DNA from 3 places in the Priestia sp. TSO9 genome. Region 3 is predicted to be linked to each of the others. Evidence: riboswitches for the same ligand, from Rfam matches in the RefSeq annotation. Region 3 holds a riboswitch; each other region holds the start of a gene.
The links. A riboswitch is a leader RNA that binds a small molecule or an ion and turns the genes downstream of it on or off. The one in region 3 is predicted to bind ZMP and ZTP.
Positions count from the first base shown of each region.

Region 1 (10,771 bases), on a different contig from region 3:
ATCATAATTTTACAAATATCATTTGTGAATTCAACTGGATCACTAATAGATAAGCCTTCAATTAAAAGAGCTTGGTTATATAATAAATTTGTATAAAGGTCTAATTTCCCTTTATCATTTTCAAATGCATCTTTTAAAGAAGCGAATACATCATGATTTACGTTAATTTCTAACACTTTTTCTGCTTTTACATGCTGGTTATCAGGCATAGCACTTAAAATTTTCTCCATTTCAATCGTTACTTCACCATCAGCTGATAAGCAAACGGGGTGTGTTTTTAAACGTTTAGACGCGCGCACATCTCCTACTTTTCCCGCCAAAGCTTTTTTCATATAGTCAAATAGCTCTTTATTTTCTCTTTCCTCAGACTCATTGAGCTGTTCTTCTTCTGCTTCAATCCCTAAGTCACTGCTTGAAACAGATTTAAATTCTTTTTCTTCGTACGTCATTAACATTTTAATTGCAAATTCATCGATATCTTCTGTGAAATACAGAATTTCGTACCCTTTATCTGTAACCAATTCTGCTTGAGGAAGCTTTTCAATTCGGTCATACGATTCGCCTGATGCATAATAGATATACTTTTGATCCTCAGGCATGCGCGATACATACTCATCTAGTGTTACGAGCTTTTTCTCTGTAGAAGAATAGAATAAAAGCAGGTCTTTTAATACGTCTTTGTTGCTGCCAAAGTCACTGTAAACGCCGTACTTCAACTGGCGGCCAAATGATTCATAAAACTTCTCGTACTTTTCACGTTCGTTTTTAAGCAAACTTTTTAATTCATTTTTGATTTTCTTGCCGATGTTTTTGGCAATCAGCTGAAGCTGGCGATCTTGCTGTAAGATTTCACGCGAAATATTAAGAGATAAATCTTCAGAATCTACCATACCTTTCACGAAGCTAAAGTAGTCTGGAAGAAGATCTGCGCATTTATTCATAATTAATACGCCGTTTGAATACAGTTCAAGTCCTTTTTCAAATTCTTTTGAGTAGTAATCAAACGGACTATTTTCTGGAATAAATAAAATAGCATTGTAGCGAATCGTTCCATCCACATTAATGTGAAGGTGAGTGAGCGGTTTATCAAACCCGTAGCGCTTTTCTGAATAAAACTGCTCATAGTCTTCTGAAGTCAATTCATTTTTGTTTTTCTTCCAGATCGGTACCATACTGTTGATAACTTGCTCTTCTGTATAATCTTCTAGCTCGTTATCAGAACCTTCTTTAGGACGTTTTTCCGTTATGTCCATTTTAATCGGGTAGCGGATAAAGTCTGAATATTTTTTAATGATCTCTTTTAAACGATACTCTTCTAGATACTCATCATATGTTTCATCTTCTGTATTTTCTTTGATTTTTAAAATGATTTGAGTTCCAACCGTTTCTTTTTCGCAAGGTTCGATTGTATAACCATCAGCACCAGTAGATTCCCATTTATAGGCTTCATTGCTGCCTAACGCTTTACTAATCACCGTTACGACATCTGCCACCATAAACGCTGCGTAAAACCCAACGCCGAATTGGCCAATAATCGTGTGTCCGTCCTTTGTTTCATTTTCATTTTTAAACGCAAGGGAACCGCTTCGCGCAATTGTGCCCAAGCTGCTTTCAAGCTCTTCTTGCGTCATGCCAATCCCAGTATCCGTAATGGTTAAGGTACGGTTAGTTTTATGTGGTGTTACTTTTATGTAATAGCTTTCTTTGTTAAAACGCAAGGAGTCGTCTGTTAAGGCTTTGTAATAAATTTTATCGATTGCATCGCTTGAATTTGATAGAAGTTCTCTCAAAAATACTTCTTTTTGAGAATAGATGGAATTAATCATCATCTCTAATAATCGCTTTGATTCGGCTTTGAATTCTTTTTTTGACATAAGAAGTTCTCCTTTCCAAATAGGGCTTATAAAATAATTAGCACTTGAGTGGATAGAGTGCTAATCACTCTTTTTATTTAACATGTATTAGGATATTTGTCAATATATTAGGAGATTCACTAAAGAGATTAAAAATTAGACTGAAAAAAGCAAACTTTTAAAAAAAGGTTGAACGTTCTGAAAGAGTTTGCTAGAATATACTTAATTTCAAAGACTATATGTGACTGGCGAAACGCGGATAACCGTGAGGAAGCATATAGTGACGTAGCCGTTCGCCTGGGCAGAGGTAAGGGATTAATACATATCTCTTACCTCTTTCTGTTTAGGGGGAGAGGATATAGAAGTTATCAGACATGTAGGCTAAAAAACCAGACTTTTAAAAAAATTAAAAATGAAGTTCCTTTATCCAAAGGTAAAAACATGTAAAATTACGATGATAATCAGAGGAGAGTACAAAATGAGCACATTAACATTAGAAAAAGTACAAACAATCAAAACATTAAACAACATTGCACAAAAAGGTCTAAATGTTTTTAATCAAGAAGGTTATCAAATTGACAACGACAGCGAAAATCCAGATGCGATTGTCGTGCGTAGCTTTAACATGCACAGCATGGCATTTGACCAAAATTTAAAAGCCATTGCACGAGCTGGAGCAGGAGTTAATAATATACCGGTGGACGCTTGCACGGAGCAAGGTATCGTTGTATTTAATACGCCAGGAGCTAATGCAAACGCAGTAAAAGAAATGGTTTTAACTACAATTATGGCTTCTTCTCGTAACTTATTTGCTGGAGTTGAATGGACAAAAGGATTAGACGGCCAAGGTGATCAAATTCCTAAGTTAGTTGAAGCAGGTAAAAAACAGTTTGTTGGAAAAGAAATCAAAGGTAAAACATTAGGCGTTATTGGTTTAGGTGCAATTGGTGCTCTTGTAGCAAACGACGCGCTTGATTTAGATATGGACGTAATTGGTTTTGATCCATTCATTTCTGTTAATACAGCTTGGAATTTGTCTCGCAACGTACAGCGTGCAATGTCTCTAGAAGAACTATTTGCAGCATCTGACTATATTACGGTTCACGTTCCATTAACGGACGACACAAAAGGTGTTTTCAATAAAGAAACGTTTAGCATCATGAAACCTGATGTTCATATTTTGAACTTCTCACGCGGTGAGCTTGTAAACGAAGAAGATATGAAAGCTGCTCTTGAAAGTGGAAAAGTTGGACGATACATTACAGATTTCCCAAATCAAAATGTCTTGAACATGAAAAATGTTGTACCAATTCCTCATTTAGGGGCATCAACTCAAGAATCAGAAGAAAACTGTGCGGTAATGGCAGCACGTCAAGTGAAAAATTTCTTAGAAACTGGAAACGTTAAAAACTCAGTGAACTTCCCGAATGCATCTCTTCCTTACACTGGGAAAAAACGCGTAGCTGCTTTCCATCACAACGTTCCGAATATGGTAGGACAACTTACGCAAGTATTCTCAAACTACAATTTAAACATCGCAGATATGGTGAACAGAAGCCGCGGTGAATATGCGTATACAATGATCGATATTGACAATCAAGTAAGTGACGAGATTGTGCCTGAGCTAGAAGAAAAAATTGGTCAAATTGAAGGAATTATTACAAGTCGTATTATCTAATTCGGTTACCCTCATATTTTAGTGTTGCAGCCCTAACTTAGAAAAGTTAGGGCTGTTTTTACATAGTGTTTATCTTCATATCATTTCCTTCATTCCCATAGCATATAGAAATACCTTTAAAGAGGTGAGCGTTTTGTCAGGAGAACTGATAGGAATTTTGATAGGGTCACTCATCGCGCTGGCAGGAACATTCATTACGTCTGTCGTAGCCGTAGTGATGTCGAAAGAGCAATACAAGCAAGAGCTTCGGAAAGCATTTATCCAAAAGAAAGTTGATGCTTATACCCATGTGTGTCAAGTTATTCTAGCTATAAAAAACGATTTACTTACAAAAACTGTTTCTTCAGCCGGATTAAACTGGACGGCTCAATCTATTAACAAACTAGCAGATGTGTGTATTACGGAAGGACTATGGATCGATGAAGAAGACAGTAAAAAGCTGGAGGTTCTGCAGAAGCAGCTTTCAAAGTTTGTATTTGATGAAATAGAACTGTCTAGACATGATATCCTCACAACTTGTTACGAGATTATTGAATATTGCGAAAAAAAGGTAAGACTTCTTCATTTTATGACTACAAAAGAATAGGTGATTACTACTTTAAGAAGTGATAGTAGACGTATTAAAAAAGCATCGGAATATAAAGTCAAAAAACAATCCGTTTATACACCAGCAGTCAACGAGGGCATTAGTAAGGAAAAGATGAAGGGGAAATTTTATTTTATAAAAGCAAAAAAGATAGGCTCAGTACCGGGTCTATCTTTTTGCGTTTATATAAAGATTAAATATATTATGCACGTGTCCAAGCATTTATAGAAAAACCTCATAAAATATAGTATAGAAAGGAGATGATTGTATGTCGAATTACGAGTCGAGCAAACCTTATATTAAAGCTGTTAATATACCTAATCCTTTATATCAATCTTTAAAAGGAGACTATTTTGTTGGACAAACTGAGCCTATTCGTTTTGGTGGAAATAGAAATGCTTGGGGCGGGTTAGTTAACCCTTCTGGCTCCGGAGTAGATTTATTTGTGAATGCTTTTACTATTACTAACTATTCCAACGAATCTTTTACTGCTGAAATTTGGTTTAACTCTATCCCGCCTGGAAAAGGAACAACTTCAGACAATGTGAGTCCAGCAAATACTACAATACGTTCAAAGCCAAAAGGGAAAATTAAATTTGCAGAAATGGTAAAAGGCTTTCCTACTAAAGGGGTAAACGTATTTAACCGTGTTGTTCCGCCGAAAAGTACATTAGTAAGTGATGAAGACGGCAAATTTATCTTTCCAAACAACGGTTCATACGTTATTTTCTTAGTTTCTCCGGGAAACAAAGAAATTGAAGCTGAAATTGCATATGGATGGTTCGAGAAAAAACGTAAGAAGGACTGTTAACTGAATAGGCCTTAACGATTGTATAAGCAGTGTATGAGCTATTTAATATTTCATACAGTTCTTAACAAACAGTAAGTGTTTATGAAAAGAACTTTGCAGCAACATACAAAGTTCTTTTTTTATAGCATGCGTTTTTTCGTTTAATTGTGGATATAACTAAAGAAAAACAAAGCAAGCAAAAGGATAATTCCAACTACACAAGCCATTTGAATGGTATTTAAGGATGTTGATAACTAAGGGATTAAAGCGATAATACATAAAATTAAGCTACCTAGTACAATAGCAAAACGAATGCCACATACAGCTGATATACTAATCACTTCTTTGTAGAATTAAGTAACTTTTTTGTCCAGGGTATAAGCTTGCTTAACATCTCACGTTAATGACTACATTCACATTATCTTAAGTTTCAATTCATACTGGCTTCATATAAATTAATCATACTGAATGTATTAATAAAAAGTATGAGGCGGAACAATGTTAAACAAGCTTTTTAAACCATTTACAACAGAAACCGAGATATCTAAAGATAAAGAAGTAGATCTCCACGAAGAGAACGATTTTAACGAAGTTTGTGATGATTATTTCATTATAGATGAGTATTAGAAACCCTATAAAACGCTGCAAAATTTAAAGAATTGATTGAGTATATCTGTATAACCAGTAATTGTACAAGGGTCGTAAAGGTATACTTTTACGGCCGATTAATATTGATGAATTGCTTTTTACATGAAACAATGCGAAAAAAATGGGCATCCTAGAAGCAAAAGGAGGGGATAGAATGAGCAAAGAACCAAACGATGAAACAAGTGAAGGGCTGAATCAGCTTTTTGAAATCATCAATGCAAAAGGCGACGAGGGCGAACTTAGAGAAATTGTCAGCAGGAGCAGTGAAAAAAATAATCATAAAAATCATGAGGATCAATCGTAAAAAGAAAATAAAAAAACTCTTCATGGAAATCATGAAGAGGTCAGATGAAATAGTATTGCAACCATTCCATCCTGCAGAGTTTTAAAGTGTTTTAAACTCTTGATACGACTGGTTTTATGGAACTGATGGGATTCGAACCCACGACCCCTTGTCTGCCAGACAAGTATTCTCCCACTGAACTACAGTCCCGATTATGTAGAGCCTTTATTGCGTGTTGACTCTACTATATTTTAATACGTATGGCGCGCGTTCGCAATAGTTATTTTCAGTGTTTTCTAATTTCTTTATATGAATATTAACTTCTAAAAAAATCATTTACTTCTTGTTTGTACGTATAAAAAAAACTTGGAATTTGGTTTGGTTCCAATCCTTTTGCAGCGTATTTGCTGATGGATTCGTAGTACCATTTCTGCTTTTCGAATCCTCTTTTAAAGCTATTCCAAATCGTATCTCCTTGCTGATCGTAGCTTTCTTTTAAAGACCGTAAATTGTCTAATTTATCTGCTACAATTAAAGATTTCACTTCAAGAGAACCAGTTTTCACGATTTGAATTGTATGCTGTTTACGTTCTTCCCAGCTTTTTGATTTGTCTTCTGTATGAGCTTCAACAATACCCGCTACTTCTAAACCAAATCTTTGTATAATTTCTTCGAGTGTTACACTTGTATCTTCTACAGCATCATGCAGATAAGCTGCTGCAATTACTTCTTCACTAAAACCTGCTTTTTCTAAAATATTACCTACGTTAATAGGATGAACAATATAAGGTATATCGGACAGCTTGCGCATTTGGCCGCTATGAGCGTGTTCTGCATATCTACGTGCTTCTTTTATTAAAGACATCATATTCCTCCACTTTTTATTCAGTATATCTTCATATTATTAGTATAAACGAATATAGCTTTCCTCACTTTATAAAATTGCACAAATTCATTTCTTCTAATAAGGAAAGGCTACCAAAATCCCTTCTTACTGTAGTTTTTTATAAAGCCTAATATCTATTTAATAGGCCTGTATCAGTTGCCATTTCCTTTTTTGTTCATAGTTTGTATGAAGGAGTGATAGCAATGCAAAACCGTAATAATCAAAATATTAAGGTCATTGATGTTTCTCATCACAACGGAACAATTGATTGGGCAAAAGTGGCGTCGGATGGTGTAAAAGGCGCATATATTAAATTAACAGAAGGTACAACCTTCTTAGATAAAAAATCGTATGATAATTATACAGGAGCAAAAAATGCAGGTCTACGTGTAGGCTTTTATCACTTTGCTCATGCTGATAATGATCCCATTGCAGAAGTTAATTTCTTTTTAAATAAATTAGGCAGCATGAAGATTGATTTGCCTCATTGCTTAGATTTGGAAGAAAATAAAGGGAAAACAAAAGCCCAGGTCACAGCCTTTGCAGTTAGATGGATGGAGTATATTGAAAGGAAAACAAGCATTACGCCTATTCTTTACACGGGGTATAGTTTTATTAAATCCAATTTTACAAGCGCTGTAGCAAGATATCCGCTATGGATAGCTCGTTACAGTGGAAGTAACCGTTCTAAGGGATTTGCTAACCCAGGTGATACGACGATTTGGGATAGATGGTCTATGTTTCAATATACAGATCAAGGAAAAGTAAACGGGATTAAAGGCAATGTTGATATCAATGAAATGGATCTGGATTTCTTTAATAGTATTAATACAGGCGTGACGGTGGTGGAAAATAATAAGCCATCAGCACAATTACAGCAAGGTGATAGCGGACTAGCTGTAAAAGAACTGCAGCAAAACTTAATTAAATTAGGATTTGAACTTTCCCAGCAAGGGACCGATGGTCAATATGGCAGTGAAACTGTTGCGGCTGTTAAAGCTCTTCAAGAAAAGTATGGATTAACGTCAACTGGAAAAGCTGATGAGAAAACATTAGCTAAAATGATGGAATTACTCAAGGGTGTAAGCAATCCTGTCGAAGAATCATTACCAAAGGTTACTTCACTCGGAGAAAAGTATTCTTTTCAAGTAAAAGCGAAGAAGGATATTGGAGTCTACAAATATGCGAATATAACAGAGAATTTTAGAGCGATAAAAAAAGGCACGGTATTTAGTGTATATGGCTATACGAATGCAGCATGGGCTGTTCCAGGCGGATTTGTGCAAATGAAAGACGTAGAACCTATCCCAATTACAATTAAAACAGGCGGATTAAGTAAAGACATGGAAACAGAGTTTCGTGCTTTCTTAAAAAATGAAGGAATCGACAGTGAATTACACGTACATGCAATAGGTAATCCATCCGCTGAACTTACCGCAGCTGGGCTGGATTTTGTAAAAGTTAAACAGTTTTTAGATAAAAATGGCTGGTACTACAAGCAATAAACTCCCGCTCCGAAGAGCAGGGGTTTATTTGGGTATTTTGTAAAAAAAGAATAGCAGAGATGAATTAAGTAATTAAAATATGTTCTAAATAACAAAGTAGGTGATAACAAAAAAGTTTCTATGTATAGTTCACCTCTAACAGTCATATTTTTAGTCAACGGCTCATGGAGGGTGAATAAATATGAAAAATACGCAGATTCGAATTGAAACACTATCCTATCACTATGAAAGTATTATGGTAAATGATGAAGTAGAGCGTGCGATAAAAAGTATCGAAGTGACGTATCGAGCATATAAACATAACCACATTTTAAACGGACATGTAGTACTTTCAGGAGAAGAGATTTACGATCTTCAGCAGCTGACTCACGCAGTGGCTGGGAAAATAAAAGCGGAATTAGAAACTACATAAAAAAGTGCCTTTCTTTAAATCTTAAACCAAGATTAAAGAAAGGCGCTTTTTTATTAATTGTTAATTAAACTGCAAAAAGAAGAAATTAAAGTATGTTCTAAATAAAATATATAAATAAAAAACATAGCCTCTAAGACAATTCCTTAAAGCATACACATTATCTTTGCATTGTGAACTTTGTCTCTTTTACCACTACTTTTCTTTTACTATGTGTAAGCAACACGCCGCATAACGTAATGATGCTTCCCACAATGGAAGCTGCACTCGGGATATCTTTTAAAAGCAGCCACGCTAAGAAAAAGGACAGCGCAGGAGTTAAGTAAAGAGAAATGGCAGCCTCAGCAGAACCTATACGCGATGTCAGATAAGCGAGTACCATATAGGGAATAACGGTTGGAAATAATCCTAAATATGTCACGCTTATCGCTGATCTGACAGAGATATGTGCAAGTTCTGTTTCTAACCCAGGTAAAAAAACAAGCATAGAAATTGTAGCCCCCCAAATACTGTACGTCACAAAAGAAAGAAAACCATACTTTTTTAATAAATTTTTTTGACATACTATATAGATGCTTTCTGCAAGGGCAGCTAGCAGAATCAGTAAGATTCCATTAATTGAGTGTACAAAGTTCTCTTTGCTGAAGGTTAAAAGTGCAATACCTGCAAAGCTTACTGCAGACCCAATCCATTTTCTTTTTCCAAACTCCTCCTGAAAAAGAAAAATAGCTAAAAGCGAAGAAAAAATAGGAGTAGTCGAGACCAGTAAACTCGCAATACCCGCACTCACCGTTTTTTCTCCAATGTTTAATGCCGTGTGATATACGGTAAAACCTAAAAAACCGAGCGCTAAAAGAAGTGGAATATCTTTTATATCAGGCAAGCGCATGCGTGTAGCTATTGCAATAACTAACAGTACTAAAGAAGCAATACTTAACCGAACAAAAGCAAGGTGCTGAGGAGAAAACGATTCCAGCCCTATTTGAATAACTGGAAATGCTGAAGCCCATAAGCTAATCATCAGTATATGTAAGAACACCAGACTAAACGTTAATTTCATGCCTATTCATCTCCATTTTTCATTTTGAATCCAACCAGTATCTATTGTGGTTCCCATGTTAATAAACATTTGATAAAATGTCTTCAACCAGTTTAAAAGCAATTAACCCAACCACTTTAAAAACAGGAGTAAATGTATGAATCAAGGAAACAGTTCAAGTTATCCAAAATACAAACAAATCATTGATTTTATGAAAGAGAAAATTGCGCGTGGAGAATGGCCGATTGGAAGTAAAATTCCTAGTCAGCGAAAGCTTGCTGCTATGTTCGATGTTAACCGAAGTACGGTCATCACGGCATTAGAGGAATTAACAGCGGACGGTTTAATTGAAGGTAAGATGGGAAAGGGAACAATCGTTATAAATAATACGTGGACACTTTTGGCTACGACTCCGCCCGATTGGAATGTTCATGTGAAATCAGGTATGCATCGTCCGAGTCAAGCAATGGTACAAGATATTAATGAATCCGAATTTAACTCAAACCTTATTCAATTAAGCAAAGGAGAGCTTTCACCTGACATATTCCCTAAAGATAAAATGAAATACGCTATGGAAAAAGTAGCAAAAAACATGGAGGTTCTGGGATACGAAGAACCAAAGGGGTATTTTCCTTTACGAAAAGAGTTAAGTGCGTATATGAAAACAACGGGGATTGAATCTTCTCCAGATTCTATTTTAATTGTTTCCGGCGCTCTTCAAGCTCTTCAGCTTATTTCAATTGGACTGCTGCAAAAGAACTCTTCGGTTTTGCTAGAAAAACCTTCTTATCTATACTCCTTACATGTATTCCAATCAGCGGGAATGAAACTCAAAGGTCTTTCTATGGATGAGGAAGGAATAAAAGTAACAGCTATAAAACGCGCCGACCCTCAAGAAGGGCAAGCTATTTTATATACAAATCCATGTTTTCATAACCCAACGGGAACATTAATGTCACAAAAAAGGCGTTACGATTTGCTGAAAGAATGTGAGGAACATCAGCTTCCTATTATTGAAGATGATTTATACCGCGAATTATGGTTAAATAAACAGCCTCCGTTGCCATTAAAGGCTTTAGATAAAAATGGACACG
Region 1 covers NZ_JAJEKD010000013.1:794,090-804,860, forward strand. The annotation lists gene htpG (molecular chaperone HtpG) at 1-1,874, opposite strand, end outside; ZMP/ZTP riboswitch at 2,085-2,163, shown strand; gene LJC66_RS12215 (phosphoglycerate dehydrogenase) at 2,332-3,531, shown strand; gene LJC66_RS12220 (hypothetical protein) at 3,656-4,117, shown strand; gene LJC66_RS12225 (DUF6143 family protein) at 4,386-4,928, shown strand; gene LJC66_RS12230 (hypothetical protein) at 5,710-5,859, shown strand; tRNA gene LJC66_RS12235 (tRNA-Ala) at 5,977-6,048, opposite strand; gene LJC66_RS12240 (HD domain-containing protein) at 6,155-6,703, opposite strand; gene LJC66_RS12245 (GH25 family lysozyme) at 6,928-8,229, shown strand; gene LJC66_RS12250 (hypothetical protein) at 8,411-8,641, shown strand; gene LJC66_RS12255 (DMT family transporter) at 8,799-9,698, opposite strand; gene pdxR (MocR-like pyridoxine biosynthesis transcription factor PdxR) at 9,835-10,771, shown strand, end outside.
Region 1: linked by a shared signal. The riboswitch ahead of LJC66_RS12215 (phosphoglycerate dehydrogenase) and the one ahead of LJC66_RS07860 (phosphoribosylaminoimidazolecarboxamide formyltransferase) in region 3 are both predicted to bind ZMP and ZTP.

Region 2 (10,771 bases), on a different contig from region 3:
AAAAAAGTGACGCAACTCTCTGGTCATCAACCTTATATTGAAGAAGCAGCAGAGTTTTGGATTTTTTGTGCAGATTTTAACCGAAATCATCAAATTGCTCCCAAGGTAGACCTCGATTATATTGAATACCTTTTAATAGGTTCATTCGATGCTGGGCTCATGGCTCAAAATGCTTTAACGGCAGCTGAATCAATGGGATTAGGTGGTGTCTATATCGGTGGAGTAAGACTTAATATTGCAGAATTAACTGAGGTATTAAATTTACCAAAGCATGTGGTTCCTTTAGTGGGTCTATGCATAGGACATCCAGCTGGAGAGAAACCTGGACTAAAACCACGTTTGCCTCAATCAATGGTCATGTTTGATAATCAGTACCAATCACTAGATGAAGAAAAATTAGCAACTTATGACCAACAGATGCGTGAATATTACCAAGATCGTCCTGTTAGCGCACCTTTCACAGTGAAGAAAGTAAAGGGATGGAAAGATCATATTGAGGATCATCTTGAAAGAAGCCAACAGCCCTTCATGCTTGAATATTTAAATAAACAAGGTTTTGCTAAAAAATAAATTGTTTACCATTCACTTAATGCTCCCAACTCTCTAAAATCATATGGAATTGTGAGCAAGTTTATAGATGAAAAATGAAACAGCCTAATTTCTCATTTGATTTATTTATAGAAGAGTTACGTTTTGAAAATAGGTTACGTAAGAGGTTTTGACACTCTTACAAGATAACTGTTTAAACCAATATATTATAAAGGAGATTTTTAAAAAATGAATTTGAAAGAAATCAGTTGGAAAGAAGTTCTAAAAGATATTACGCAGAATAAAGAGACATCAAATATCCCTACAGGCGCGCCTACACCAGAACATATGAGAAAGGCTATGCAAAGCTATATTGATATGATTAATAAAAACTATCATGAGGGTACACATAATTTGTTTGCAGATAATTACACGCTTGAAGATCCATTTGGTACAAAAGCTTTAACAATTAGCAATGGATTTACAGAGAAAGATCTTGAAGATGAAGATGTGCAATTTATTCCGAAAAAAGCAGAATTAATATCTCCAATTAGTACATCGTATGGGAATCAAGCAGCTATGGCATTCAAACTGTGGATGGACGTTGGGGGACAAGAAATTACTATAGATATTATTGACGTCATGACATTTGATGAATCAGGTAAAATAATTGAAGTATTGGCTCATTGGGGTAGGGATAATGTAAAAATAATGAAATAGAAGAAAGAATACTTCTATAAATGATATTCAACAATCAGGCACAATTGTGGATTAAGCGTCCCTTTTCCTATTTAACTATTGGGGGCGTTTGTTGAATAAGGGGTTCTTACATATATAATATGTAAGAACCCCTTATTTATCTATATTATTTGAATTTTAGTCTTGATAAAACCTTATCCGGAATGTCAGTATAGTCATACACTTTATCAAGATTGATTTCTTGCTCCTTCGTTTCTTCCAGGTCGATCACTCTTTTCGAGTTGCCTCTTATTAGATTACCACAAATAGTAAAGGTAAAATTATTTTATGTGAAATGAACATCAATCAGCTCACTTAACCTCATTTTATTTTTTAATTCAAATACTTCATCGATGAAAATAAAGAGATCCCCTAGGGAATCAACAAACTGAATGAATCCTGTATCTGTTATGCATTGGCCTCTCTTATAATATGTAAGGTACACTTGTTTATTTGTATGTAAGGCTTCAATTAAGGTGAAATTCATCTGTTCCATTTGCTCTTCTGTTAAAACAGGTTGAGCTACCTCTAGTTGCTTGCTTATGACTTCTTTTAACCCTATGTATTGCTCTGGCATTGTAGCAAAAGGGCGCCATTTCTTCATTCCTCTATGTTCCATGTTTCTGTCCTCCTTACGCTTTGTGGCCTCCAAGTAAGCCATTTCGATAACGAACGGTTGAATGCTCGAGGTGACTGGAAGCTCGCAGCAAACTATTCTTTCCATAACGCATCCGGATTTCATCAATCGTTTTAGCAAGCGCATGGGCTCTTTCACGCTGATCAATGTCCTCGAATAAACTCATTTGCTCCTCTTCTTGAATGCTTGTGTTTGATAAGGAGATCCCAATGGAGCGAATTGGCATTCCACTATCATAGGTATGTAAGATGGTTAAACAATACGGAAAGATATCTTGGCTTAAGTTCGAAGCTCTCCCCATTTTCTTTTGTCTGGAGAAGCCTCCACCTGTTTGTTTGCTGTAGCCAATGGATAAATGGATCGTTTGAGCCACCACTTGATGCATGCGTAGACGAAAACAAACATCGTCCAATAGCTCCAATAGCAATAATTCCACTTCTTTTCGGCTTGTATAATCTTGAAAGAGAATCTGACTTTTTCCAAAGGAACGAGAGCTAGGAATGTACACATCGGAAATGCGACTAAAATCAATCCCATTCGCATGTTGGTGAAGTTCCTCTCCCATGATGCCAAATTCTTTTTGTAACATCTCTTTCGAAGAAAGAGCGAGTTCTTTTATGGTATAGATGCCTAAACGGTTTAATCGTCTTTCTGTAGCTGACGAGATCCCCCAGAAATCTTTCATTGGATGAATCGACCATAACTTAAAGGGAATATCCTCATATCGCCAATAAGCAACTCCTGTTGGGCTATGCTTTGCTTCATGATCTAAGCTGACTTTAGCTAGTAAGAGATTCGGACCGATTCCTGCGGTAGCTGTCAGTCTTGTTTTGCGATAGATTTCATTAAGTATTCGATGAGCTAGCTCCTCTGGTGTTCGAGCAAATAAATGCAAAGAAGCAGTCGCATCAATAAACAACTCATCAATGCTATACGCATGAAAGTCTTCAGGAGCCACATACTGTAACACCAAACTTGAAATATAGTTGGAAGCTTTGATATATCTCTCCATGGATGGATTCACCACATGGATATCTTTCCTTTTAGGAATGTCGAAAAGGCGACTTCCTGTTTTGATCCCTTCTTTCTTTAATAAAGGTGTGGCAGCTAACACAACTGATCCTGACCTTTTGATATCTCCTACCACCGCAAGCCTTGTTTTCAATGGATCTAACCCCCGTATGACAGAGGAAACTGAGGCAAAAAACGATTTCATGTCGATACAAATAATGATTCTGTTTGGTAGCTGCCCATAATCCATAAAAGAACTCCTCAATTAAAAGAACATTTGTTCTGTATATTATATACGAACAAATGTTCTTTATCCAGTGGAATATCATCCCTTTTCCCGATTATTGCTATCCTATTGGAACTGGAATACAAATTATCTTTTTACTTTTATGCTTTTTCTTTCTTTTTTAATAAGAAAAGAACTTCGAATTACATGATAAAGAGCATTACCAATAACACCAATTAAGGCACTAAACCAAAATAAATTCATTAAATCATCTCTCATTCTTAAATTTTTAGAGGATGCTACAGACGATTTTTTCCTCTATACAAGTAATAGTGAAATGAAATATTAAAAACTAAAAAGATTTTATAAAAAGTTAAATTTTTTTGAAATGAGGATTTTTATATTAAGACACGATATTAAAAAGAAAAGGAAGACTGAAGAGGTAATAACCCTTCAAGCTCATTTGAAAATAAAAACTAATTAGTAATAAAGTTACAATGATAATTAAAAAATTCCATTTAAAGATGTATAATTACTTATAAGATAGATAGCATAGCTAAGGGGATGAAATTACGATGAATTTTAAGAAGCTACATATCAAACATTTTAGAAATTTTAAAGATGTAGAAATTGAATTAGACAATAAAAATGTATTATTCGGAATGAATGACGTTGGAAAAACAAACTTTTTATACGCAGTAAGATATTTACTGGATAGAGAAGTGAGACAACAAAAGTTTGTAATGTCGGATTTTCACAAAAATGATATAACACAAAAAATAGAAATAACACTTGAATTGGATCTGTCAGACTATGAAACTAGTGAAGATACAAAAAAACTTGTGGCCCAAGTCAAAGGAGCGAGAACTTCAGAGTCTTCAGATATTTTTTATATAAAATTGGAATCTGAATTTGATGAAAGGGAAGTATATGGTGAAGCTATTTTAAAATGGGGAGTAGATTTGGAAAATCTTATAGATATTCCAGCCAGAGGAACTTCTTATATATTAGATAATGTTTTCAAAGTAGTTTATATAAATCCACTGATTGACTTAGATCAACTATTTCATAAAAATAAGAAAATAATATTTGATGAATCTCATAGTGATGAAAATGACATAGGCATTATAGGTGAAATTAAAGGGATAACCGATCAATTGAATGATAAGATAGGCACAATGAATATAATAAAGGGATTTCAAGAAGAAATAACGACTGAATATAAATCTTTAAAAAATGAAAACATTTCTATTGAAATTAAATCGGAGATGTCTATTAAAGGATTTTTTTCAGATGTTATTCCTTACATCAAAAAAGATGGTGATGATAACTATTATCCTACATCCGGTGATGGCAGAAGAAAATTACTTTCTTATTCCATCCTTAACTACATAACTAAAAGGAAAAATTCAGATAAAATTATAATCTTTTTAATTGAAGAACCTGAGAATAGTTTGCATAGATCCATGCAAATTGCACTATCAAAGCAATTATTTCAACAACCTACGTATAATTACTTTTTCTTGTCGACCCATTCCCCTGAATTGTTATATGAAATGGATAATACTAGACTAATAAGAGTATTTTCAAAGGACAGAGTGACCTGTTCTTCACATATGTACAAAGTTGATTCTAACTACAAAAATGTTAAAAGGAAACTTAATAAATCCCTATCAGCTGCACTATTTGCAGAGAGAGTTTTATTGATTGAAGGTCCCTCTGAAAAAGTTCTATTTGAAAAAATATTAGAAGAAACCCACCCTGAATATGAATTAGACGGCGGATACTTACTAGAAGTAGATGGAATTAGTTTCTCACAATATACTGAGACTCTGAACAGTTTGGAAATTAAAACCTTAATTAAAACAGATAACGACTTAAAAGCAAAAAGAGGTTCAAGTTCTACTTATGACCTTATTGGATTTAACAGATGTTTGAAGTTACTGGAAAAAGATAGTTTAGCTCCAATAGAAATTACTCTTGCTGATAACATTAGTAAGAAAGATAAAAAGAGAATACTTAATGAAACAAAGTTAGAAATCTATGGAAAATCAAAAGATATTGTAATGGAGTTGGAAGCTAGTAACATATACTTATCTAGAATAGATTTAGAACATGACTTGAACATTGTTATTGCAGAAAAGATGCAATCGGTTTTAGAAACAACTACTCCTATAGATTACTTACAAACAAGTAAGCTTTATAATATGGTCGAATTAACTAATGGTTTAGATGCTCAAGATTGCGAGAAAATTTTTAACAGTGATCAATTTTGTTGCCTAAAGGAGTTGGTCAACCATGACTGATGAAAAAAGTCGAGAGGAAATTATCGAAGATATTGAAAATGTTCTAATCTCAGCTGGTGCAGGATCTGGAAAGACATCTATTTTAGTAAGAAAAATGAATTGGGATTTAACAAATAATACAACTCATTATAAAATTGCTGCAATTACTTTTACTAAGAAGGCGGCTAAGGAAATTAAGGATCGCCTTGGCGGAAAAGCAATAGGAAGTTTTGTTGGTACTAATGATAGTTTTGTAGAACAAGAAATAATTAGACCATTTATAAGAGATGCATTAGGCAGTAGCTATAATGATAATTTTGATGTAGAATATTCAAAAAGTAAATTTGACACAAGTGAAGAAGGATTAAGCATACTAAGGAATCAGAATATTTTAAGTGCGTTTAATGATAATAAAAAAAATTTTAAATTTCAGCTGGCTCTTAGAATCTTAAAAAGCTCTAAGGCAGCAAGACAATATTTATGCGCAAAATTTTTCAAAGTATTTATTGATGAATATCAAGATTGTGATAAGGATATGCATCAATTATTTATGTATCTAAAAGATGAACTAAAAATAAAACTGTTCATTGTTGGAGATCCTAAACAATCTATTTATATTTGGAGGGGAGCAGACCCGGAATATTTCAAAGGTTTGATTATTAATCCAAATGATTTTAATGTTTATTCACTAACTAATAATTTTCGTTGTTGTTCAGACATTCAAAACTATTCTAACTTATTCTACGAAGAAACAAGACACTTATTTTCTGAGAGAGAATGTGTCGAAAATGTCATTGGAATTAGCGATTCGGGGCCTATAAGTGACATTTTAGACAATTTAACTTCTGGCGAAAATTTACTAAATATTGAAGAAGAGCTAGCTATTTTAGTTAGAACAAATAATCAGGCACAAACAATACTAAACGAATTAAATGAACATGGCTATAATTTCACCTATATACCAAGAACCCCCTTAGATAATGGCACGAGAAACGTTGTGTTACTTATAGAACTTGCAAAGTATGCTAAGAACGATCGTTATTCAATATATGATGTTATAAGTGAATTAGCAGGCGAGTACAGTTCAGCCGATGTAAAAGAAATTAATGATATAATAAAAGTCCTTAAAGAGCAGGATATTGAAGAAGAGCAAATAACAAGGGTATTAACAGACTTGTTTTATAAGTTAAATATTCCTATGGATATTAATGAATTACAATCATTTATAGAAGTAATCAGGGTTTCAGACTATGATATTGCATTTGATGGTAGTACTCATAATCATAAAATTATGACGGTGCATTCTTCAAAAGGGCTGGAATTTAAACAAGTTATATTATTCGCTTCCGATTATAAAATCTATTGGAATCGGGATGTAAATGAACACTATGTAGCTACCACAAGAGGAGAAGAAAAAATGATTGTTATATTAGACGACACCAGGTATATAAATCATTTGCAACAACTAAGGAGTTTATGTAATCTAGATTCTATAGAAAAAGTAATAAAGGTAATATAATTTTTAAAAGCTACTTAAAATACTAAGCCCAATAACAATGAACGCCTTTGTTTTTTTAACAAAGGCTTTTTATTCATAATTTATAATTCCCTCTTATTTCATTAAAAACGTTCGTAAAAGTGTATGTATTTTGGAATACGTTCGTAAATTCTTTTTTAATTTAAACGAACGTAAAAATCGATAAATTTTTTATACATACTCAAAGTCCGTAAAGGTATACTTTTACGGACAACATATTCAAATCTATTACAAGATGTTAAAGTAGTTATTATTGCTAACAAAATGAAAAGATTACCAAATGCTTTTCGAAATAGTTAGTAGTAAGAAGTGAGGTGATTAAATGAAGGCTATATATCCAGGAAGCTTTGATCCAATTACAAATGGACATATTGATATTATAAATAGAGCTAGTGAATTTTTTGATGAAATTTTAGTGGCTGGTTTGGTGAATTCTAAGAAACAATATTTATTTTCTACCGAAGAGAGAAGACAGCTAATTGAACAATCATTTAAAGATAATAAAAAAGTCAAAGTTGATACATTTGAAGGATTACTTGTAGATTATATGAAAGAACACAATTATAGAGCGATTATCAAAGGCTTGAGAACCGTGACTGATTATGGATATGAAGCCCAGATGGCGCTAACAAATAAAAATCTATATAAAGAAGCTGAAACATTCTTTATTCACTCAGAAGAAAAATATTCTTTTCTTAGTTCAAGTATGGTAAAGGAAATCTATTCTAATGGGGGAAGGTTAAGCAGTTATATTCCAGAGCACGTTGAAAAAGCACTTTTATTGAAAGTTCCATGTTACCAGGGATAAATAATGTACACGCACATATTATCTTGGAGTAAGGGTGCTTTTCTATGCTTTTATGAACATACTCTATTTATAGAAGTAAATGAAAAGATCCTACATCAAAATAATGTAGGATCTTTTTGTGTTGTCATGCGGATCATCTTTGTTTAGATTATTTAATCCTTACCTAAATCCCATTTAATAATATGACCTGCGTGGGTAAGTCCTCCTCCGAATCCGTAGAGTAAGAGAACGTCTCCATCTTTTAATTTCCCTTCGTTTATCCCTATTTGTAGTGCTAGAGGAATGGAAACGGAAGAAGTGTTTCCCATGTACTCGACACTAGTTAATGTCTTCTCAACTGGAAAATCTGATCTTTCACATATAGACTCAACCATTCGTAAATTGGCACTGTGTGGAACGAACCAATTTACTTCACTCTTTTGTAGATTTGCTTGTTCTAGCAATTCAGCCATACCTAAAGGAATTGTCCGAGATGCCCACTTATATACTTCCCTTCCGTTTTGCACCATCTTGCCACTTGAACTCAAAGGTTGTCCATGCATGGTAGTAGATAAATTGGTGCGGTATACATGTTTACCTCCCTTTCCATTTGTACCAATATGCGTAGCAATAAAACTTGGGCGCTCTGCATCACTTTCGACCAAAACAGCTGCAGCCCCATCCCCAAATAGAACACACGTAGTACGATCCGTGTAATCTGTAACCTTCGATAACGTTTCTGCAGTTACGACTAAAACTTTATGATGAAGTCCAGATGTAATAAAGGCGTTTGCCATGTGTAATCCATATGTAAAGCCCGCACAGGTAGCATTAAAGTCTAGCGCCCCAGTTGTAGGAATATCAAAGTAATCTTGTATTTGGGCTCCCACGCTTGGAAATGCATAGTCGGGTGTTGTAGTGGAGACAACGATACACCCTACATCCTTTAACTCTTTTTGATACTGCTCCACTAAGTTTTCAATTGCTTTAATAGCTAGGTCAGAAGAATATTCATTTTCATCGGCAATTCTTCTTTCCCTCATGCCAGTTCGTTTCACGATCCATTCGTCGTTAGTATCTACAATTCGTTCTAAATCGTCATTTGTAAGTCTTTTTTCTGGTACGTATGTACCTATTGCTGTAATACGTGCAGTTGATTTCATTATATTCACCCTTTTTTATTACTAAGATATATAAATAGATATTAGTATTAGGTACTAATAAAGTCAATGAAATTATATGAAAAAAATGTAAATTTGGTTTATTTAGACCTAATAATAAAAATAAAAACCCTTTAAAACTATTGATTTTAAAGGGTTTTTTCTTATTATAATACCTGTTGTGTAAATTAAATTTGTGTATGATATATAATTAAAAAAGAAAAATTTGGATAAAGGTATTGTTAAAATTACTTTTATTATGTAAAATTTTCTTATAAAACAGACTATGTGTTACTGGCGTAAACATGGAGAACCATGAGGAAGCACATAGATAACGGCCGTACGCCTGGGCAAAGTATTTGAACATGAGTTCAAATACTTTTTTTATTTGGAAAGGAGATTTTCAAGTGAAAGAAATTGGTTTACGATACGGGATGAATCCAAATCAAAGTAAAGCTAACGTTCAGAATGCTGAGAACACGCCTATTAAAATCTTAAATGGAGAAGCGAGTTATATTAACTTTCTAGATGCATTAAACGCTTTTCAACTTGTTCGGGAGCTTCGACAGGCTACTGATCAACCTGCAGCTGCATCTTTTAAACACGTAAGTCCAGCAGGTGCAGCTGTGTACTCTCCACTAAATGAGACACTTACTGAATCCTATTTTGTTGAAGGCCTAGACCTGTCTCCTTTAGCGATTGCTTATGCAAGAGCGCGTGGGACAGATAGGATGTCTTCATTTGGAGATTGTGCTGCTTTTAGTGATGAAGTAGATGTAACTGTAGCTACTCTCCTCAAAACAGAGGTTTCTGATATGATTGTTGCACCAAGCTACACCCAAGAAGCATTAGAGATTTTGAAACAGAAAAAGAAAGGAAAATATCTAATTTTAGAGATTGACCCAAACTATGTGCCTGATCCAATTGAAAAAAGAACGGTATTTGGCATTACTCTAGAACAACAAAGAAATAATATACAGATTGGAAAGGAAGTTTTTAATCATATTGTTACGACTCAATCTGATATTCCTGATAATGCAAAAAGGGACCTTCTTGTCGCTCTTATTACATTAAAATATACACAATCAAACTCTATTTGTTTCGCCTTAGATGGCCAAACAATTGGGATTGGTGCCGGACAGCAGTCCCGTATTCATTGTACGAGGTTGGCAGCTGAAAAAGCTGATAAATGGTGGTTAAGACAACATCCAAGAGCACTTAATATGAAGTTCAGAGAAGGCATTTCTCGTGTAGAAGTGAATAATGCAATTGATGGATGGTTGAATGATGATATTACTGAAGTAGAAAATGAACAATGGAAACAGTGTTTTAAAGAGATCCCTGCTAGGCTAAGTAAAAGTGAAAAACAAGAATGGTTAAAAAGATTAAAAGACGTTTCTTATGCATCTGATGCCTTTTTACCGTTTCGTGATAATATCGATCGTGCGGCTCAGAGTGGTGTTAAATATGTGGTTCAAACAGGCAATTCTTTACGAGATGAACAAGTTACAGAGGCAGCAAATGAATATGGAATGATCATGGCACATTCAGGTATACGTGTATTCCATCATTAAGCTATGAATTAATATATAATCAAACCAAAAGAGCCAAGATCTCATAAAGGGACTGGCTCTTTTATACTGTTTCCGATAAGGCACAATATGTTAACTAATTCTGAATATCGTGTACAAAGTTCTTTAGTTTAAGAAATCCTTTTTATATCGAACAGCAAGATATATACCTGAAGCAATGAATGCAAGGGAATATTTAAATAAGAAGAAAATTTGCCACATATACTCTTTTGGGAAAATGAGGTCGCACAAAATGATTCCACATAACATGATAAGGGCACTTTTTAAATT
Region 2 covers NZ_JAJEKD010000014.1:47,018-57,788, reverse strand. The annotation lists gene nfsA (oxygen-insensitive NADPH nitroreductase) at 1-570, shown strand, start outside; gene LJC66_RS14595 (nuclear transport factor 2 family protein) at 778-1,248, shown strand; gene LJC66_RS14590 (YolD-like family protein) at 1,553-1,885, opposite strand; gene LJC66_RS14585 (Y-family DNA polymerase) at 1,899-3,164, opposite strand; gene LJC66_RS14580 (ATP-dependent nuclease) at 3,716-5,446, shown strand; gene LJC66_RS14575 (UvrD-helicase domain-containing protein) at 5,439-6,944, shown strand; gene coaD (pantetheine-phosphate adenylyltransferase) at 7,285-7,770, shown strand; gene LJC66_RS14565 (ketoacyl-ACP synthase III) at 7,923-8,912, opposite strand; ZMP/ZTP riboswitch at 9,190-9,268, shown strand; gene LJC66_RS14560 (phosphoribosylaminoimidazolecarboxamide formyltransferase) at 9,317-10,483, shown strand; gene LJC66_RS14555 (DUF2178 domain-containing protein) at 10,607-10,771, opposite strand, start outside.
Region 2: linked by a shared signal. The riboswitch ahead of LJC66_RS14560 (phosphoribosylaminoimidazolecarboxamide formyltransferase) and the one ahead of LJC66_RS07860 (phosphoribosylaminoimidazolecarboxamide formyltransferase) in region 3 are both predicted to bind ZMP and ZTP.

Region 3 (10,771 bases):
CATAATCTAATATGACAGCATTGTGATTAACATGTGTTAGGAATAATTCAGGTTGAAAAGGCGTAGTAAATTCTTTTTTATTAGCTACTTCATTCCAATATTCATCTTGTTTGATCATCTTTATGAAACATCTCCCTATTGATCTATCAACTTTGATTGCATCATAGCATGTAAAAACATAAAATAATGTGAGATATCTCATATTTTTATAATAGTAGGAGAAAAAATGAAATTTTTAAACGACCCTATGCAAAGTTACTATGTCGAGAAATACTCTATTCAATCACTTTTTTCCTTTCCAATTACTCCATTTATTCAGGTCTGCGAATTTGAACGTGGTGAATTTATTTATAAGGAAGGATCCTATCCTCAATATATTTATTATCTTGTTGAAGGTAAGGCAAAACTCTATGTTACACACGAAAATGGGAAAGTGTCCTTGATTAATTTTTTACAAGCTCCAACATTTATGGGGGAAGTGGAACTATTAAATTCACAACGATATGCTAAAGCCATACAAACTATCACAAAAACCATTTGTTTGGCTATTCCTATTGATACCTGTAAAAATAAGCTCTTAACAGATGTTATATTTCTCAGATATTTATGCAGTTTTTTAAGCGAGAAAGCAACTAGAATTTCAGCAAAGTATACACAAAATCAGGCCTATCCACTTGAGAACCGTCTTGCTGCTTTTATAATGTTGTCGGCTGATGATAACTTTTATAAAGAAAAACATACTGAAGTATGCGAATACCTGGGTGTATCATATCGCCATCTACTCCATGTACTAGCCCAACTATGTAAATCAAATACTATTGAAAAGCAGTCACGAGGCTACATTATTAGAGACAAAGAACGTTTGAAAAAATTAGCTGAATTAAATTAAAGACACTCATAATAACCTCGTTTCATAAGAAAGATAATTATATGTATATGATATAAAAGGTAGTTACCATAATCATATGTATCGAAAACAGTTTAAAAGAGCCAGTCCCTTTATAAGTCTTGGCTCTTTTGGACTAATTATATTTAATTCATAGCTCAATGATGGAATACACGTATACCTGAATGTGCCATGATCATCCCGTATTCATTTGCTGCCTGTGTAACTTGTTCATCTCGTAAAGAATTACCTGTTTGAACCACATATTTAACGCCACTTTGAGCCGCACGATCGATATTATCACGGAAAGGTAAAAAAGCGTCGGATGCATAGGAAACGCCTTTTAACCTTTTTAGCCATTCTCGTTTTTCACTCTTACTTAGCCTAGCAGGGACCTCCTCAAAACATTGTTTCCAGTGCTCATTTTCTACCTCAGTAATATCATCATTAAGCCATCCATCAATTGCATTATTCACTTCTACACGAGAAATGCCTTCTCTGAACTTCATGTTAAGGGCCCTTGGATGTTGTCTTAGCCACCATTTATCAGCTTTTTCAGCAGCCAACCTCGTACAATGAATACGGGACTGCTGTCCAGCACCAATTCCAATTGTTTGGCCATCTAATGCGAAACAAATGGAGTTTGATTGTGTATATTTTAATGTAATAAGAGCAACAAGAAGATCTCTCTTTGCATTTTTAGGAATATTACATTGAGTAGTAACAATACGATTAAAAACTTCTTTCCCAATCTGTACATCATTTCTTTGTTGTTCTAGAGTAATTCCAAATACCATTCTTTTTTCAATTGGGTCAGGCACATAGTTTGAATCAATCTCTAAAATTAGATATTTTCCTTTCTTTTTCTGTTTCAAAGCCTCTAATGCTTCTTGAGTGTAGCTTGGTGCAACAATCATATCAGAAACCTCTGTTTTGAGGAGAGTAGCTACAGTTATATCCACTTCATCACTAAAAGCAGCACAATCTCCAAACGATGACATCCTATCTGTCCCACGCGCTCTTGCATAAGCAATCGCTAAAGGAGACAGGCCTAGGCCTTCAACAAAATAGGATCCAGTAAGTGTCTCATTTAGTGGAGAGTACACAGCTGCACCTGCTGGACTTACGTGTTTAAAAGATGCAGCTGCAGGTTGACCAGTCGCCTGTCGAAGCTCTCGGACCAGTTGAAAAGCATTTAATGCATCTAGGAAGTTAATATAACTCGCCTCTCCATTTAAGATTTTAATAGGCGTGTTCTCAGCATTCTGAACGTTAGCTTTACTTTGATTTGGATTCATCCCATATCGTAAACAAATTTCTTTCACTTAAAAATCTCCTTTCTAAATAAAAAAAGTATTTGAACTCATGTTCAAATACTTTGCCCAGGCGTACGGCCGTTATCTATGTGCTTCCTCATGGTCCTCCATGTTTACGCCAGTAACACATAGTCTGTTTTATAAGAAAATTTTACATAATAAAAATAATTTTAACAATACCTTTATCCAAATTTTTCTTTTTTAATTATATATCATATACAAATCTAATTTACACAACAGGTATTACCGGTAGTAATAAAGTCTATATATTTTCTATATAGACTTTACCAATTTATTCTTATACTGAGGCTGAAATCTTTTGTTTTTTTCGTAAGCGTAAAAAGCCAGAAGCTGTTAAAACACCTACAATAACTAAACACGTACCTATCACTTGAGGTAATGTAATAAGGGCACCCGTTAAAATAGAAAGCATCATGGTGACGACTGGAACTAAATTAAAAAATAAAGACGTATTACTTGCACCAATCGTAGCCATTCCTTTATTCCACCACAAATAGCCTAATACACTTGTAAATAGAGCCATAAAGAGAATAGCTCCCCAAGCTGACCACGTAACGTGAGACAAGGGCTGAGGGCTTGGTGAAAAAGCTCCTAAGATTAAAAGACAAAGAGAACCAACAATCATTGTATAAGTAGTGGTCTCCATCGAAGAACTACCATTCAAATATTTTCTTCCTAATACACCATATAAAGCCCAACATAGATTCCCTGCTAAGATAAGTAAATCACCTTTAGAAATGGATAATGTTTGAATAATTTCTAACGAACCTTGCGTAAGGACAAGAATAACACCTACTAAAGCAAAAGAGATACCTACCATCTGTTGTTTTGTAATAGAATTCTTTAAAATAAAATAAGCAAAAATTGCAGTTACCAAAGGGTTAGTTCCCATGATGAGAGCCCCGTTTAAAGGAGACGTATATTGCATTCCTAAAAAGAAAAAAGCATTGAACCCAAAAATCCCTATGATGCCAAGTAAGATATACATTTTCCAATGAACCTTAATAGTTTTTGACTTTATTTGTTTCTGTAATCCTAATATAAGAACCATAACGAGTGCAGCAATGCCAAATCGCCATGCCGCAGCACTTGCAGGGGAGAAATACTGAACAGCATACTTAGCCAGGTTGAATGTAGCACCTGTAAATATAGCGAAACCTATCAACATAAGGTATATTCTACTTTTCATTTTTCAAGTCTCCAATCATTGTTTCATACGTCCCTAATTTCTCTTTTGTTACGTTCATAACTGTTTCAATCTCTTGTTTTTGTTTTTCTAGAAGAAGTAAATGTTTGTTTAAAATATCTGCCCTCGTTTGAATTTTTTTTAATTGAATGGCAGAAGAACCAATATTTTCTAGGAGACATCCATCCTTTAAAAATTCTTGAATATCCTCTAGAGACATTCCTGTTTGTTTTAATATTTTCATAAATTTGAGTAGACGAATTTCACCTTCCGTATATCTTCTTTTTCCACCTTTTCTTAATGGTGAAGACAATAACCCAATCTTTTCATAATAACGTAGCGTATGAGCTGTAAAACCTGTTTTCGTAGCAACTTCAGATATACTATACAATTCTATTTCCTCCTTTATTTAGATGTTACAACTTAGAGTTAGCTCTAAGTCAATGGTTAATTTGCAAACAATAAAAAAAGACTCAGATTTTTTCTAAGCCTCTTCGTTTAATTAACATAATGTGCCTTATCGGAAACCAATAATAAAAAGCCTTTAGATACTTATTTCTAAAGGCTTAAAGATACGTTTTTTATTTTTAACTTACTACCATGTTGTTTCTTCTTTATCTGTTAGTTTTACAAGAAACGGAAAAAAAACAATAAAGAGTATAGCAACTACTCCACTTAAATAGCCTAGTCCTATTAAAGGACTAGCACCTTTAAAAGAAACAAATTGTCTTTTATTACATTTAGGACACTTCTTACCATTCTTAGAAAAACCCAGTAACCATACGCTCTTGGCATTCCATTTGTGTTTACAATGATTGCAACAAGCCATCTAGATGTACCACCATTCTCTTAAAATCACATTCCTATGTACAAAGATCTTATCAGTTTTTATTAAAACGCTTATTTTGTTTTCTAACATTAATAACTTTCCAGACAAACAAGCCCATAGAAACTAATAAAATTAACCAAAAAATTTGGAAAGATATATCTGCCCAATTAATACTCGATGTATTCATATTATCCCCTCCTGATAATATATACGAATGAATTCCATAAAAGTTACATATTTTCATTATTTATACAAATGCATCTTTGAAAACCTATTGTATACGACATTATTGTTAACATAATCCACATTCTAGGAAGTGAAAAGAGGAGCTAAAGCTCCTCTTTATTTTTATAAATCTTGATTAAAAGTCTCAGCAATAAACATAAATTCTACATCGTCTTTATGAATAAAAAATGTAGTACATCCATCAATATCCGTGGTCCTGTTTGATTGAGAACATATAACGTCTACCTCAACTAGTTCAAAATTAACAGCATCAGTACTTTCAGTATCCAAACCAGTTGTTAAATAGTGAACACTATCTCCAAAAGACTTGAAAACAAGCCTTCTTCCTTTTAGTTCCTCATCGTTCACCTCAAAATAATCGTTATTCAGTATGCCTTTAAAGGATGCCATTTTTGGAAAGCATTCAATATGATGGATACCTTCATAACACCTTAAGCTAAACATATAAGCGTGTGTTTCATTTGGCTCAATCTCAATACCGTATTTATAAGTAAACGTCTTATAAACCATTTCATAAAATAATGGAATGACAATATCGTCCCAAGCATCATAAGCATGAGCATGTATGGGAATTAGATGAGGGTATAAGCTCGTAATTGCTTGTTGGAAATTCAACAAAATGTCTGTGTCAGTAAGTTCACTCAAAGCAGCATCTACTTCATGATTCTTAATCTTAGATAATCTATTATCAATCATTAAGCCATCCCTCCTTATAAGAAAAGTGTTACTCTTTAATTATACCTTTATCGGGATTAATAACTGTATACCATATACATTGCTAGTTTACATAAACACTCTTCTCAGCACAAAAGGAGCACCTGATTACTTATTGATGCTCCTTTTCTTTCTATTAGTTATTAACAAAATTTATCTATGAGATTATCCTTTTATAATGGTTTTCTATTCTTTTTAAGGAGATAAGAATATGAGGTTGTTCGGAGGGTGTAAAGAATTTTAAGTCTTCCTGATAGTCATCAGGAGAGAAATACAATTTACCCCACTTTTTTAAGACCCATCCTTTAACCCCTTTAGGAATAATTCCATATTGATCTGATTTTAGATTGTTTATATCTAAAATACTAGAGTTTCTAAATCTCATTAGTGAATTACTCTCATATATCCGACAAGGCTTTATAAATTCAATTCTGTATAATTTTTTCTCTTGTAGTAGCATGTTATCCCAACCCTTGATGTCAATATTTATCTTAAATTTTGCATTGAAGTAATACTAATTAATACTCTTTCCTTTAATCCACTATAACTAGAATTCTATTGAGCTTGATTTGTAGTTAACGTAATTTGCCTTTTAGGAGGTATTTATAATTTATTCGAGTATTTCTCGACAATAATGATTTTAATTTTCTTTAATTATACTTGAAGGGCTCTTTTTGTTAGGCAAAAAGACAAACTTCGAATCAATAATGAAATGTAGTCCGATAGGAACCCATAAAGAGCCTGTCCCCACAAAAAGAAAAAACATAATACCACCTAAATAGGAAGTGAATAGCACTCCTTTCCAGCCTTGGTACAGATGAACAATTCCAAATAACAGACTTGAAATAATTCCAATCGCAACGATAGATAAATCAAAAGGTAAGTGGTCGAAATAATGAAACATTGCACCACGAAAAATAATCTCCTCGCAAATTCCTGCTGTAACTGCTATCAAAAGGAAAAACAGCCTTTCCTTGAAGTTTGATGGCAACAAGAATTGAATACTCTCATCACTTAATCCTTCGGAAATTTTCTCTCTAGCCTTCTTGGAAAAAGAAATCATAAAAACAATTATTGCAATACTAATTCCTGCCCCCACTCCCGCAGACAGTAAAAAATCTTTATCTAAAGAAAATAAAGGTTTTTTAATAAAAAATAAGTTGTTAAACGCGTGTTTAGTCAAAAGCCAATAGACTAAAAATATGATGACCAATATCCATTGGGTAATAACAATTTCTCCGTACATTCGCCACTTGTTTAGTTGGTTACTTTTTATTTTCTTTAAATAAAAATAGTCCCATACTGGATACCCTACAATAATTAATAATAAAAACAGAGTAAGAAATATCATGTTTATCACCTCTTAGTTGTTAATTATTTTCAAACCCAATTTATTATAACATTGTTATTTTTAGTAATTAGAATAAATTATGTTTTATTTTCCAATTGTAAACAATTAATACTGTAACCATTTTTGTATTGGACACTAACAAAAGAGAGGTGTTAACGTTGAGACATCTATCTAGGATCCTTATTCGATGAGCAAGAAAGCGCCCTCCTCTTCCAAAAGGTAATTTCTTTTATTTTTAAGTTTTGTTTAAACTTTTTCATACCTCTAGTTTTCATAAAACGAATTCTAGGAAACAAATAAAGACAGCAGCCAATATAGAATTAGCTGCTGTCTTTATTTGTAGGTTTAGTTTTCATAAAAATCCCTGCTAATCCAATGAAAATAGCAGATACAAGTAATGCAGTTACTCCCTGCTTTAAAATAAAGCTAAAGACCATTACAGAAAGTAAGCTTAACAAAAACATTGATTTAACTAACATATTTCTCTTATCCATTTATAATCATCTCAATTCTGCGTACGGATAACATATAAAATTAGTGGCGTTTCTCTCTTTGTCCAACGATCCAAGCTAATACTAAAATAGAAGCTGTTACTACAAAAGCTGTAAGCATAACTATATTCACCTCTTATTCCTTATAATTACATTTTAACACATTATAAAGAGGGCGAAATAAATGAATACGATATACAAAGCTAGTTTACATAAACACTCTTCCGGAATACATCATAAAAAGGAACCCTTCTGGGAGTAAGGGTTCGAAAGAGGTCTCAATTATGAGTTATGCAGCTTTTTATACATCCTTGATTTATTAGGCTTTTTATTAGAAGGACCAACTAAATCGATGAATAAAAAGCGCACCTTTTATTCATATACTTCAGACCCCAAAAATAGCATTTGATACCATAATATGCCACACTACGGGTCAGACTATTTTTACAAATTTCAACGTAGCAAAAGAGCAACCTCTGCAGTGGACGAGAGGTTGCTCTTTTATTTTGTATATGTAGCAACACATTCAAATTAGTGCTTAATTACAGAACATGGTAATCTACTTATGTTTCATACTTCGGATACGTATGGACAAACCCTTACAAAAAAAGCAACCTCGTTCATTGGCCAATGCCGAGGTTGCTTTTTATTTTGCTTACCTTTCAGGACGCTTAGTTACGTATATTTTATATGTATAAGGTATTTAATTCTCCCTCTTAAAACTCATGATTCATACTCCTTTTCTTCATCAATCCATCTATCTTCAGTCAATAGTCCACACTTAGGGCATTTATATTTCGTATCTATTTGAGTTGTTATTTCCTCAACATTACAAAGTTCACATAAATGAATTAAAAACAAATATCACCACACTCCTAATAAATAGAAAACACATTATTATTATGGGTTTCATAAGTGATAATAACATCTTTTTCATACTTTAGAAGGTTACGTGAGATAAAATTAGCTTCTCAGTTTAAAAAAGAGAGCATCAAACGCGTGCTTTAATACAACAACTGTTTTTTAATAATTTTAGGTAAAATATCTTTATCGTTTGACAAAGGATAAGTCTTCCATTATCATCAACTCAAACTTATTTACGGGGAGAGTTAAAGATGAAAATTTATGTTGATGCAGATGCTTGTCCGGTAAAAGATATCATTATTTCTGAAGGTACGAATGCTGAAATTCCTGTTATCCTTGTTACTAGCTTTTCTCATTTTTCTAATGTGGAACAACCATCAGGAGTGGAAACCATTTATGTTGACTCTGGGGCAGATGCTGCGGATTATCGGATTATGGGGTTAGTAGAAAAAGGAGATATAATTGTTACGCAAGATTATGGTCTTGCTTCGCTAGGTTTAGCAAAAGGGTGTGTGGTACTTCACCATAATGGGTCTAGCTATACAAATGAAAACATTGACCAATTATTACAAACGCGTTATTTGAGTGCAATGGCTCGAAAAAGTGGAAAGCGTACAAAGGGGCCAAAACCATTTACACCCGAAGACAGAGAGAAATTTAAGGGGCTTTTTAAAAGAGCAATTTCACGCTGAAAAAGAACCATCTATTTTCAAAAAAAAAAACCAGAAAAACAAATTGTCCAAATATTAAACTAACCTGCTCTGTTAGCTTAAGTAGAAATACCAATAGGCGACCTATTCTTTCTGCTCAGAAAGATAAAGTCACCTACACGATTTTTCCGTTCATTATTATTTACCCTTTCTTTTTTCCTATTTATACATTTATTGTTTTACATATTTCTGTTCTAACTGATTTACTACATCTTCCTGACATTCATTGATAAATAAATAAGTAAGGTATGAATGTAAATCAAATCGCTCTTCATTAATAAATGTAGAGAAAACCTGTTTATATTCGCTCAATAGTTTGACCTCCTTTATGCAAGTCCCTATTTTTTATTATTGACAAACTAACAATCTCTTATACATACAAATTAACAAAATATTTAATAGGATAAGCTGTTTTCATCTTGTACTGGCCCCGCCTACGTTATATACAATGATAGCAAGCTTATTTCCATTGTACATGTAATCGCTTACAAAATAAATTAAAATAATTGAATACTCTGTTTTTAAATCGATATTAGGGGCAGTATGGAAAATTCTATATGTAGCTAAAAATTAAAGAAAAGTCCGCAAAAGTATAACTTTACGGGCGATGCATTTTAGTTATTTTGTATTAAAATATACTATTTCTTTAATAAAGAAGATCTACAAGAACATATGTTTGACTTTTTTAAGGTGGCTATGATATGTTTCTTATCTATACATAGTAGAAAATGAGGTAATTAACTATGAAAAAAGGTGAATTAATTGATGCTGTGGCGTCAAAGGCTGAATTAACAAAACAAGACACGAAAAAAGCCATTGATGGACTATTTGCAACGATTTCTGCCACACTGGCAAAAGAAGAAAAAATCCAAATTGCTGGATTTGGTACATTTGAAGTACGTGAACGTGGAGAGCGTACAGGACGTAACCCACAAACAGGTGAACAAATTGTCATTCCAGCTACAAAGGCTCCAGCCTTCAAGCCAGGTAAAGAATTTAAAGAAGCTGTAAAATAAAAAAATATCTACACGAACTCTCCAGAACCTTGCTCTGGAGAGTTTGCATAGATTCAATCAAAAAAAGATAAGACCTAGCCACCATGCCATACGGAAACACTTATAAATTACGCTTTAATGCCAAATTTAAACTCAATTTCATGCTTTAAAATTTCTGCACCTCGTGGGCTTAATATAATTCCTTTTGCATATTCCCTGTTTTGTGAGGTCACCTCACCGGTAATCATACATTCATTTTTGGGTTTGTATTTCTGAAGAATAATATGATTGCCATCGACAAATATTTCTACAGGATCTTTTTCTTTAATAGTAAGAACCTTCCGTAACTCCACAGGAATTACAATACGCCCCAACTCGTCTACCTTTCGCACAATACCCGTTGTTTTCATACTTTTCTCAACCTCCAAAGATAAAGCAAGGGACATGAAATCTAGACATCCCTTTTATAGAATTAAATTTTTGCTGCATCATTTGTTTATTCTTATAGAAAAACAAAGGGATTTTGTTAACTCTTCTTTTTTAAGAAAGTAATTTAGCACGAGAATAAATAGTTACACAAATTACTTGATACTATCCCCTTGCATTTCTTTTAAATTGTTCTTTCACATACGTACACGTGCGCTCATGATTACGGGAAAAGAAGTGATCCTTTCTATGGTATACTTTTACCCCACAAGATGGACAAGTAAAGAAGCCAATTGTTAGCTCACACGGTACCTCATGTGCGTAAAACTCACCAGTTGCTGTAAACATCACTACATGATTAGCTTTTTCGATTTTGGCTCTCACCCTCATTTCCCCTTATCCATATTTTTCATCTACTTCTATGATAAGGGCTATATGGTAAGAATACAAAAAATAAGCACCCCCCCGTGTGTTGACATAAAACGCTGCTTTTATTGTTGTTCAATATAGACTGTATGTACCATTTTCATTCAATTCTAACCCACGTTTTCCTAATAGGTTGCAAGGAGTACCTCAAAGAATTTGGACTATCGTGCTATAAAAAATTTAAGAATCCCTGTTTACCTTATGGAATTTTCATCTACAGTTTTTATTTTATTGAAGTCCCTATTTATATAAAAGAATGTTTTTTTGCATTTTAAAAATTAAAGTCATTTTGAATAAACAACAATAATAA
Region 3 covers NZ_JAJEKD010000010.1:57,933-68,703, reverse strand. The annotation lists gene LJC66_RS07870 (class I SAM-dependent methyltransferase) at 1-118, opposite strand, end outside; gene yeiL (transcriptional regulator YeiL) at 227-889, shown strand; gene LJC66_RS07860 (phosphoribosylaminoimidazolecarboxamide formyltransferase) at 1,045-2,211, opposite strand; ZMP/ZTP riboswitch at 2,260-2,338, opposite strand; gene LJC66_RS07855 (DMT family transporter) at 2,501-3,412, opposite strand; gene LJC66_RS07850 (MerR family transcriptional regulator) at 3,402-3,806, opposite strand; gene LJC66_RS27690 (hypothetical protein) at 4,291-4,425, opposite strand; gene LJC66_RS07845 (hypothetical protein) at 4,587-5,180, opposite strand; gene LJC66_RS07840 (CPBP family intramembrane glutamic endopeptidase) at 5,839-6,444, opposite strand; gene LJC66_RS07835 (hypothetical protein) at 6,870-7,028, opposite strand; gene LJC66_RS07830 (YaiI/YqxD family protein) at 8,156-8,596, shown strand; gene LJC66_RS07825 (hypothetical protein) at 8,786-8,926, opposite strand; gene LJC66_RS07820 (HU family DNA-binding protein) at 9,358-9,630, shown strand; gene LJC66_RS07815 (AbrB/MazE/SpoVT family DNA-binding domain-containing protein) at 9,738-10,019, opposite strand; gene LJC66_RS07810 (hypothetical protein) at 10,201-10,419, opposite strand.